DNA from 3 places in the Marinobacter sp. NP-4(2019) genome. Region 3 is predicted to be linked to each of the others. Evidence: predicted binding sites of a transcription regulator. Region 3 holds the regulator's gene; each other region holds the start of a gene.
What was found. Region 3 encodes sigma-54, which starts transcription at its own class of promoters, with help from an activator protein. Its sites were predicted from a motif close to ANTGGCATNNANNTTGCTNT; they were not measured.

Region 1 (3,279 bases), 1.2 Mb from region 3:
AGGTAATGCCGTTGTTGCCAAGGGTTCGATCGCAAGCATCCCCCCCTTGTCCATGTCATTCTGGCGCTGGGTGATCGCCCTGGCGGTCATCCTGCCCTTTGGACTAAAAGGCGTCCTTCGCCATCGCCGGGTCATTCGTCAGTACTTTGGCTCTATGCTGGTACTGGCCACTTTCAGTGTCGCGGCGTTTAATTCCCTGCTGTACTACGCTGCCATTACCTCCAGCGCCACCAACATTGCGCTGATCAACGCCACCATCCCCATCTTCATTGCTTTGCTGGCCTGGCTACTGCTGGGTGACCGCACCCGCCCGGTCCAGATAGTGGGTATCCTGCTGGCCGTACTGGGCATCCTGACCGTGATCGCCCGTGGCAAACTTTCCGTACTCACACAACTCGAGGCACAGCCCGGAGACCTGATCATGGTGGCTGCGGTGTTCAGTTGGGGGCTGTTTTCAGTCCTGCTCAGAAGACAGGCGGTGCCCTTGCCGGCACTGACCTTCCTGACCACCCAGATCGCCCTTGGCACGCTGGTGATCCTGCCGTTTTATCTGACCGAACTGATGTTCTTCAAGGGTGGTTTTGAGGTCGGTCGCACCACCATCATGCCATTACTCTATTTCGCCTTCTTTCCCGGCATTCTGGCCTACGCGTTCTGGAACCACGGCGTCCACCAGGTAGGCCCCGCCCAGGCCGCCATGTTTATGTACCTGACACCGGTATTTGCTTCAATACTCGCAGGTGTCTTCCTTGGCGAGCGCCTGGGAATGTTCCACATTGTCGGAGGGCTACTGATACTGGCGGGGCTATTCCTGGCAACACGTAAAGCGCCAGTCAGGCAATGATCTGAAAAAATACAGAACCCCGGGGGCTCCGCCCCGGGGTTCTGACAGGCCATTGGGGAAACACTTCCTTTTCAGTTGGTACGATGACGGGCACGCAGTCCCAGTCCAAGCAAACCCAATCCTAACAGCGCAAGGGTGCCTGGTTCAGACACCTGCGAGGCATCGGAGATCAGCTCGATTTTCGCCTTCACCTTGGCGCCGTATGTCTTGCCTTCATGCAGCCCGAAGATATAGCCCTCATTGAACACGGCATCAAACAGGGTCACCCGCAGAAGGCCATCACCCAGCGCACCAAACACCAGATCCAGTGGACCACCCCAGGTCAGATGGCCAGCCTGATAGTTTGCAAGCAAGATCTTCCTGACTCCGTCGGTTTCTCCATTCACCGAACCGAACAGCGCCTCCGGTGAGGTGAAGTTGAAGTCGACAGAGATCGACTGCGGATCCTTATCATCACTATTGACCGTCTCCTCATTGGTCCAGATCTTGAAGAGTGTAAAGTAATTACTTTCACCTTCCTCAAGGTTGAACGAGAAGGGGTTATCAGCAATGTCCGCAGAGTTAACCACCAGACCCGGATCAGATGAGTTGAGATTTACGTCATAGCTTGCAGTTATCTGCGCCGCACTTGTCAGTGTTGGGAAAAACAATACGGCGGCCAACAACGTGACCAGTGTAAATCGTGGCATGCTTGCCTCCCTGGGTTTCCCCATAATCCATTTATGAGTAACACCCTGAAGCCAAAGCATCCACAATGCCAACCCCGGCCTTTCGCTGTAAAACCAGAGGCCTGGGTACTTCCGTAAACTCAGCACTGGCCATGATCGTAAAAAAAACTGACACCGACCAGGAACGCCGGATCAGCCGTTAGCGGAAACGCCGGACAATCGCTGCTTCAATCCGCTCCAACGCCTGCTCCAGAACTGCCCGGGGGCAACCAATGTTCATCCGCATAAACCCGCTGCCACAGTCACCAAAGGTGAGGCCCGGATTCATCCCGACTCCCGCATCCCGCACAAAAAACTGTTTCAGATCCTTATCACCCAGCGCCAGTACCCGACAATCCAGCCACAACAGATAGGTGCCTTCCGGTACTGACAGGGTGATTTCAGGCAGACGCTGTGTCAGGTAATCCGCCACGTAGTCCCGGTTTTGCTGAAGGTAGGCCATCAGTTCATCAAGCCAGGGGCCACCGAACCGGTATCCAGCCTCAAAGCCGGCAATACTGAACGGATTACACTGCAACATGTGCAGAGAATCAAAGACGGTTTTCATCGCCTGACGACGGTCTGGGTCGGAAATCACCAGGGCCGACAACCCCAGGCCCGGCATATTGAAGGTCTTGCTCGGCGCAACGGCGGTTACCAGTGCATCCTCAGGGCCTGCCAGGCGGTCGAGTACACAATGCACCGGCTTATCCGGATACACCAGGTCACAGTGAATTTCGTCAGACAGCACCACCAGGCCATGTCGGCGGGCAATATCCAGTACCGCACGCAGTTCCTCATCGGACCATACCCGGCCAACCGGATTATGGGGAGAACAGAGCACCAGCAGGCGGGCATCGTCGCGGGCGGCGCACTGCTCCAGATGCTCCAGGTTCATCTGGTAACGACCATCGACACAGTCCAGCGGGTTCTCGATTACTGTCCGGCCGGTCTGCCTGATGGCGCTGAAAAACGGCGGATAAACCGGCGACTGAATGATGACGCCCTCACCGGGTTCCGCAAACGCCATGCATGCGGCATGAAGTGAGGGCACTACTCCCGGCGCCATCAGTATCCAGTCCCGCTCAATGGACCAACCATGACGGTCCCGGAACCAATCCATCATGGACTGATACAGGGAGTCCGGGAACAACGAATAGCCGTATATCGGGTGGCGTGCCCGGGCTTCCAGCGCCCGGGTAACGGCTTCCGGAGCCGGGAAGTCCATGTCCGCCACCCACAACGGCATCACATCCTCGGTACCGAACACCGCTCGGCGGGCGTCGAATTTTACCGAACAGGTCTGTTCGCGGATAACGAGCGTATCGAAATCAATGGGCACGTGGCGCTCCGATCAGTGATGTACACGGGTTAATCGCCATCATTCTGTGTCAGGAACATTGATAGCTGCAACCCGACATGTCCGGGTCCGCGCTCCCCTTAGGGCTTTGGTCGAAGATTCTCAGGTTTTCCTTGCCGAATACGGCCAACACTTGCGAACCTAACGGTTTATTGTCCATCGTCTGACAAATGAACCCCCTCGGAGTCTTCGAATGATTGGTCAGATCCTGTCCACGATGTTGCCGGTTTTCCTGATTGCCGGATGTGGCGCACTGTATGGCCGTTATCGAACCCCCGATATCCAGGGCCTGAATACCCTGAATATGGAGCTGTTCGTTCCCATGCTGGTGTTCGCGGTACTGGCAGACCAGCAGGCACCGCTGCAGG
Region 2 (3,279 bases), 1.1 Mb from region 3:
CTGGCCGGCACGGGAATAACGAATTTCCCCACCATTGTTCAGAACGAAGAAGCCATCACCGTTGATCGCCATATCCAGCCCGTTATCGGTGAAGCTGATATTGCCCTGCCCGAACGACTGCTTCACGTCCTGAACCCGTACGCCGTCACCCACCGGGTTGTTGCCGGAACTCAGGAAACCGCTGGCATAAAGGTCGCCAAACTGTGCACTGCTGCTTTTGAAACCAACGGTACTGGCATTGGCAATGTTATTACCGGTGACGTCCAGATCAACGGACGCTGCCCTCAAACCGCTAAGCCCTGTATTAAAAGCCATAATTCACCTCGTGGTTCCGCACCGGTAGATCAGTTAATTTGTTCGACATCCGACAGGGCAATGGAGCCCATACCCGACAGGTTCAGTGTGACCTTGCCGCCCTGACCGAGAGAGACACTGTCGACATTGGCACTCACCATCGTCGACAGCTGCTCCGTACCGCCGGGATAAGAACCCTCGGCAACAATGCGGTAAGGTCCGGGTGGCAAGGCATTGCCGTTACCATCTGTGCCGTCCCACTGGAAGGAGGCGACGCCGGCCTGGCTGGCACCAAGATCTATCTGACGAACCCGCTCACCGTTCTGGCTCTCAATGGAGACCCGCAGCCCGCCGGTGGAAGCCGGTACCTGGATTGTGCCGGTGATCTCGCCTTCGTTACCCAGTATGCCAATCTGTGATGGCGCCAGAACGGTCCGACCCACCATCGCCGACGCCTGCAGCGCCTGGGTGGAGCGGAACTGACTACCCAGCTCATCCACGCTCCGCGACACTCCCTGCATTTCCTCCAGGGAGCTGAACTGGGCAAGCTGGGAAATGAACTCACCGTTGTCCTGGGGTTCAAGCGGATTCTGGTTCTTCAGCTGGGCAATCATCAGCTCCATAAACTCGTTCTTGCCGAGCTCGCTGGTGCCGCCGCCGGCACTGCCCTGCTGGTGACGGAAATCGCCCAGCACATCGGAGACATTCGTCGGGTTAATTGCGCTCATCGGTCAGTCCTCGCCCGGTTACTGCTGCCCAAGTGTAAGAATGCGCTGCATCATGGATTTGGCCGTGTTCATAACGTCCACGTTCATCTGGAAGCTGCGGGAGGACGACATCATGTCGGCCATTTCCTCAACCACATTGACGTTGGGGTAGAACACATAGCCGTCCTCGTTGGCGGCGGGATGGTTCGGCTCATAGCGCATCTGCAGTTCCGCGTCGCTCTCAACTATGCCATCCACACGAACGCCCGCGCCGGGCCCCTCGTCACTTGCGAACGCCATCCCCTGCTGGTCAGGGTTCAGCATGGACTGCTGAATGGCCGCAAACACCGGCTTGCGGGCCCGGTAGGCTGTCTCAGTACTGGAACTGGCCGTTTCCGCATTGGCGATGTTGGACGCAGTGGTGTTCAACCGCAGCGACTGTGCGGTCATGCCGGAACCGGCAATATCAAAAATGTTACCCAGGGACATAATGCTGCTCCTCTAGCTGGTGTCTGCGCCCGGTTACTGGCCGGAGAGGGCTTTCTTCAGCCCCGAGAATTTACCGTCCAGGAACTGAAAACTCGCCTGGTAGTCCATGGCATTTCTCATGAACCGGCTCTGCTCCTGTTGCGTTTCCACGGTGTTGCCGTCAACGGAGGGCTGGTGCGGCACACGGTAGAGCAATTCGTTATCCTGGCCGCCGGGCGTGGTATCCATGTGAGCGTCGTGTGTCCGTTCCATGTTGAATCCACTGACGCTCTGTTGCGCCCGCTCCAGCATGGCGCGAAAGTCGACGTCCCTGGCCTTGAAGCCCGGGGTGTCCGCATTCGCCAGGTTATTCGCCAACACTTCACCACGCTTCACCCTTGCTTCCAGGGCGTGCTGGTGAATACCCAGTGCTTTGTCAAAGGAAATTGCCATACTGCCTCCCGAACCTTGTGCCCGGCCCTGCATTGGTTTGCCGGTTCACCTCTTTGCAGTGGATGAAGCAACGTCGATGCCAGTTTTAGGAAAGGCGCTAATTCAGGGGGCTGGAGAAGTATGTAGGGAGAAATAAACAATAAAACTCAGGCGTCAGCGAGCACAGTGATAGCAGAAGCGGCAATGGCTTTCCCCTCCCGGCCAACGAAGGCAAGGCAGATAGGCCCCATCGGAATTGTGAGGGTTCTGTATAACTGTTAACCTTTAGTCTTATGTCCGACTGTTAACAACTATAAAGAGCCGGTAGCAAAACCATGAGCGAACAAACCGACTTTCGGAACTTTTCTGAATTTTACCCGTACTATCTGGAAGAACACAGCGACGTTACCTGCCGGAGACTCCATTTCGTTGGCAGCCTTCTGGTCATCGTTGTTGCACTTTACGCCATTATAAGCGCCAAGCTGGCGTGGCTTCTGCTTTTGCCCGTGATTGGTTACGGATTTGCCTGGGTCGGCCACTTCTTCTTTGAGAAGAACCGCCCGGCCACATTCAAGTACCCGTGGTACAGCCTGATGGGCGACTGGGTCATGTTTCGCGACATCCTCATCGGAAGGATCCGATTCTGATATGATCAGCGCCCCCGTGGATCTGCGCAATGCCAGCAACAGTGCCGGCAAGTCCACGGCTGTGGATTCCCGGATGGATCCCGTCGCTATTCCGCCAATGCCGGATTATAACGGGCGCATCCTTGCCTACACCGCGACGGCCGCCATTATTGCCTCTGGCGTTTTCCAGGGCATTTTTCCCGACTGGATGCTGTGGCTGATTGCCGGAGCCCTGACCTGGCCCCACATCGCCCACCTTCTGAGCCGCCGCACCTTCCTCCGACATTCCCCACGTATCCGCCAGAAAATGCTGATTGTGGACTGTGTGATTGGCGGTGGCTTTATCGGCGCCATTGGCGTGGCCGCCATTCCATCGGTATCCGTTATGCTGATGCTGATGTTCAGCTGCCTGATCATCGGCGGCTTCCGGCAATGGGTGTTCGGGTCTGCATTCATGGCCGCCTCCCTGTTCATCGGGCTGGCCATTTTCGGCCCGGCCGAGAGCTTTCAGGCGCCACTGCTCACCAGCATCCTGTCACTACTGGCAACCGGCCTTTACATCTGCGTTACCGCCTTTTATTCCCACCAGCAGGCCCGGGCACTGATGATGGCGAAGACCCAGATCCAGAATCAGCGGGAGCAGTCCATCGCCCTCTCCCACAAATTATCCAAATACCTCTCACCCCAGGTCTGGCAATCGATCTTTACCGGTGAGCGGGACGTTCGCCTGGAAACCCAGCGCAAAAAACTGG
Region 3 (3,279 bases):
TGGAGCAGGCAAGACCACCTGCTTCTACATGATCGTAGGACTGGTATCGGCGGATAATGGCCGCATCACCATCGACAGCAAGGACATTACGCCACTACCGATGCATGGTCGTGCCCGCAAGGGGATTGGCTACCTGCCCCAGGAAGCGTCGGTGTTCCGCAAGCTGACGGTGCGGGACAATATCATGGCGATCCTGGAGACCCGCAAGGAACTCAAACGGGCGGATCGCGAGGCCAAACTGGAAGAGCTGCTGGAAGAGTTCCACATTACGCACATCCGCGACAGCTTGGGCATGGCGCTGTCCGGCGGTGAGCGGCGGCGGGTGGAGATTGCCCGGGCGCTGGCGATGGAACCGGCGTTCATCCTGCTGGATGAACCCTTTGCCGGTGTCGACCCCATTTCGGTCAGCGACATCAAACAGATTATCCGGCACTTGCGGGACAAGGGGATCGGGGTATTGATTACTGATCACAACGTGCGTGAAACCCTGGACATTTGCGAGAATGCCTACATCGTTTCAGGCGGCCACATTATTGCTTCCGGAAATTCGGAGGAAATCCTGGCCAACCAGCAAGTGAAAGAGGTCTACCTCGGAAATGAATTCCGGCTTTGACCGGCGTCATATTCCAGAGCCGGTTTTACCATGACCCAATTGTCATGTCAGTGACAAGCAAGTACACTCGGCAAAGAACTTGCTTGGTCTGGCAAGTAGCCAGCATACAACGAATTTTTTTTGCAATCACTCGTTTACTGGGTGACGGATCCTGAACCATGGTTATGAAAGCGTCATTACAGTTAAAACTGGGTCAGAGCCTGACCATGACGCCCCAGTTGCAGCAGGCGATCAGGCTTCTGCAACTCTCTACTCTCGACCTTCAGCAGGAAATCCAGCAGGCTCTGGACTCCAACCCCATGCTGGAAACCTCGGAAGACGACGATACCCCGGATGCCAATACCTCCGAGCAGGACCACGAAGAGTCCCCGAAGTCCGAGGAAACCGCTTCGGCGACGGAGTCCACCTCCGACTGGGATGAATCCGAGAACGGTCCCGACTGGGCATCGGAGAATGACATTCCCGATAACATTCCGGACGATTTGCCAGTAGATACCGCCTGGGATGACATCTACCAGTCAGCACCGGCACCGGCGGCCCGCAATGAAGACGAGAACGACAGCGACTTCGAAACCCGCAATTCCCCGACCGAGACCCTTCAGGACCATCTCGAATGGCAGTTGAACCTGACCCCCCTGAGCGAACGGGACCAGGCCATCGCCCATGCCCTGATGGACGCAGTGGATGAGCGTGGCTACCTGGCCTCATCCATAGAGGAAATCCATTCCGGACTGGTGGACGACACCGAGGACGACCCGCTGGAACTGGACGAAGTGGAAGCAGTGCTGCACCGACTGCAGCACTTTGATCCACCCGGCGTCTTTGCCTGCAATCTGCAGGAGTGTCTGCTGATCCAGCTCAACCAGTTGCCGCCGGACACCCCCTGGCTGGCCCAGGCGCGACTGGTCATTACCCATTACATCAACCTGCTGGGCAACCGGGATTACGCACAACTGCTGCGCCGTAGCCGCCTGAAGGAAGATCAGTTGCGGGAAGTGCTGGCGCTGATCACCAGTCTCAACCCACGGCCGGGCGATTCGGTAGACCGGGCCGAACCGGATTACGTCATTCCCGATGTTATGGTTCGCAAGCACAACGGCCGCTGGCGAGTCGAACTCAATCCCGACATTGCTCCCCGGATCCGGGTCAATGCCAGTTACGCTTCCCTGATCAAGCGCGCGGACAGCAGCGCCGACAACACCTACCTGAGGGATCAGCTTCAGGAGGCGAAATGGTTCATCAAGAGCCTGCAAAGCCGAAACGAAACCCTGCTCAAGGTGGCCACACGGATTGTCGAGCATCAGCAGGGCTTTCTGGATCACGGCGAAGAAGCGATGAAGCCGTTGATTCTGTCGGACATTGCCCAGGCCGTGGAAATGCACGAGTCCACCATTTCCCGGGTGACCACCCAGAAATACATGCATACACCCCGTGGCATCTTTGAATTAAAGTACTTTTTCTCGAGCCACGTCAGTACTGATGAGGGTGGAGAGTGTTCCTCCACCGCGATCCGTGCCATGATCAAGAAACTGATTGCGGCAGAAACTCCGAAAAAGCCATTGAGCGATAGCAAAATTGCAGCCATGCTAGGAGAACAGGGTATCAAGGTAGCCAGGCGGACCGTAGCCAAATATCGTGAGGCTATGCACATTCCGCCTTCCAATGAACGGAAACGGCTGGTTTGACCCGACTGGATCCGCCGGCAGGAATAACGCCGGCACACCGTTGGCCCTCACCGGGGTCAGCATGATGACGACAGGAGACGCCTATGCAACTCAATATTTCAGGCCATCACGTAGAACTGACTCCCTCATTGAAAGATTACGTATCAGGCAAGTTTGAAAAGCTCGAGCGCCACTTTGACCACATCAGTAACTGTCAGGTGACGCTTCAGGTTGAGAAGGTAAGGCAAATGGCTGAGGCGACACTCCACGTGATTGGTGGTGAGATTCACGCAAAGGCTGAGAATGACGACATGTATGCAGCGATTGATTCGCTGATTGACAAACTGGACCGTCAGATTCTCAAACACAAGGAAAAGAACATCGATCGTATGCATGGTAATGGTGTCCGTTAAGATACCGGTTCCCAGGCATTCAAAATAATCGAGCTGCGGCACGAACGTGCCGCAGCCTTTTTTTTACGGAATTGCAGTCGATTCATGAGCGACACATCCCTGACTATCGAAAACATTCTTGCACCGGAACTGACCCTGTGCCGAACCCCGGCATCCAGCAAGAAACGGGTTCTGGAATTCATTGCCGAGCAGGTGAATCAACAGGATTCCTCTCTCAGCGAAACCCAGATCTTCAACAACCTGATTTCCCGGGAGCGGCTCGGCAGTACCGGCATTGGCCAGGGCATCGCCATCCCTCACTGTCGCCTTGAAGGGCTTGACCGGGTGGTTGGTGTACTGCTGACGCTGGAAGAAGGGGTCAGTTTCGATGCCATTGATAATCAGCCGGTGGATCTGGTGTTTGCCTTGATTGTTCCCAAGGAAGCGACCAGCGAACACCTGGAACTGCTGAGCCAACTGGCGGAGAAATTCAACGACCGGGGATTTTGCGATCAGTTGCGGCAATGTACGGATGCACAATCTCTCTACAGCTGCATGTTGGACGGTGATAGCTGATCATTTCTGAGCGGAGGCAAAAAGGCAATGAAAC

Region 1: a site for sigma-54 is predicted at 1,587-1,606, ahead of EHN06_RS19585 (PEP-CTERM sorting domain-containing protein). Genes of this name have one in related genera too.
Region 2: a site for sigma-54 is predicted at 1,987-2,006, ahead of flgB (flagellar basal body rod protein FlgB). Genes of this name have one in related genera too.

Annotation. Positions count from the first base shown of each region.
Region 1 covers NZ_CP034142.1:4,299,198-4,302,476, forward strand. The annotation lists gene EHN06_RS19580 (DMT family transporter) at 1-844, shown strand, start outside; gene EHN06_RS19585 (PEP-CTERM sorting domain-containing protein) at 916-1,533, opposite strand; gene EHN06_RS19590 (MalY/PatB family protein) at 1,712-2,893, opposite strand; gene EHN06_RS19595 (AEC family transporter) at 3,105-3,279, shown strand, end outside.
Region 2 covers NZ_CP034142.1:1,980,635-1,983,913, reverse strand. The annotation lists gene EHN06_RS09125 (flagellar hook protein FlgE) at 1-315, opposite strand, end outside; gene EHN06_RS09120 (flagellar hook assembly protein FlgD) at 345-1,022, opposite strand; gene flgC (flagellar basal body rod protein FlgC) at 1,041-1,490, opposite strand; gene flgB (flagellar basal body rod protein FlgB) at 1,524-1,922, opposite strand; gene EHN06_RS09105 (DUF962 domain-containing protein) at 2,237-2,548, shown strand; gene EHN06_RS09100 (adenylate/guanylate cyclase domain-containing protein) at 2,550-3,279, shown strand, end outside.
Region 3 covers NZ_CP034142.1:3,104,917-3,108,195, forward strand. The annotation lists gene lptB (LPS export ABC transporter ATP-binding protein) at 1-613, shown strand, start outside; gene EHN06_RS14115 (RNA polymerase factor sigma-54) at 772-2,298, shown strand; gene hpf (ribosome hibernation promoting factor) at 2,382-2,690, shown strand; gene ptsN (PTS IIA-like nitrogen regulatory protein PtsN) at 2,775-3,245, shown strand; gene rapZ (RNase adapter RapZ) at 3,273-3,279, shown strand, end outside.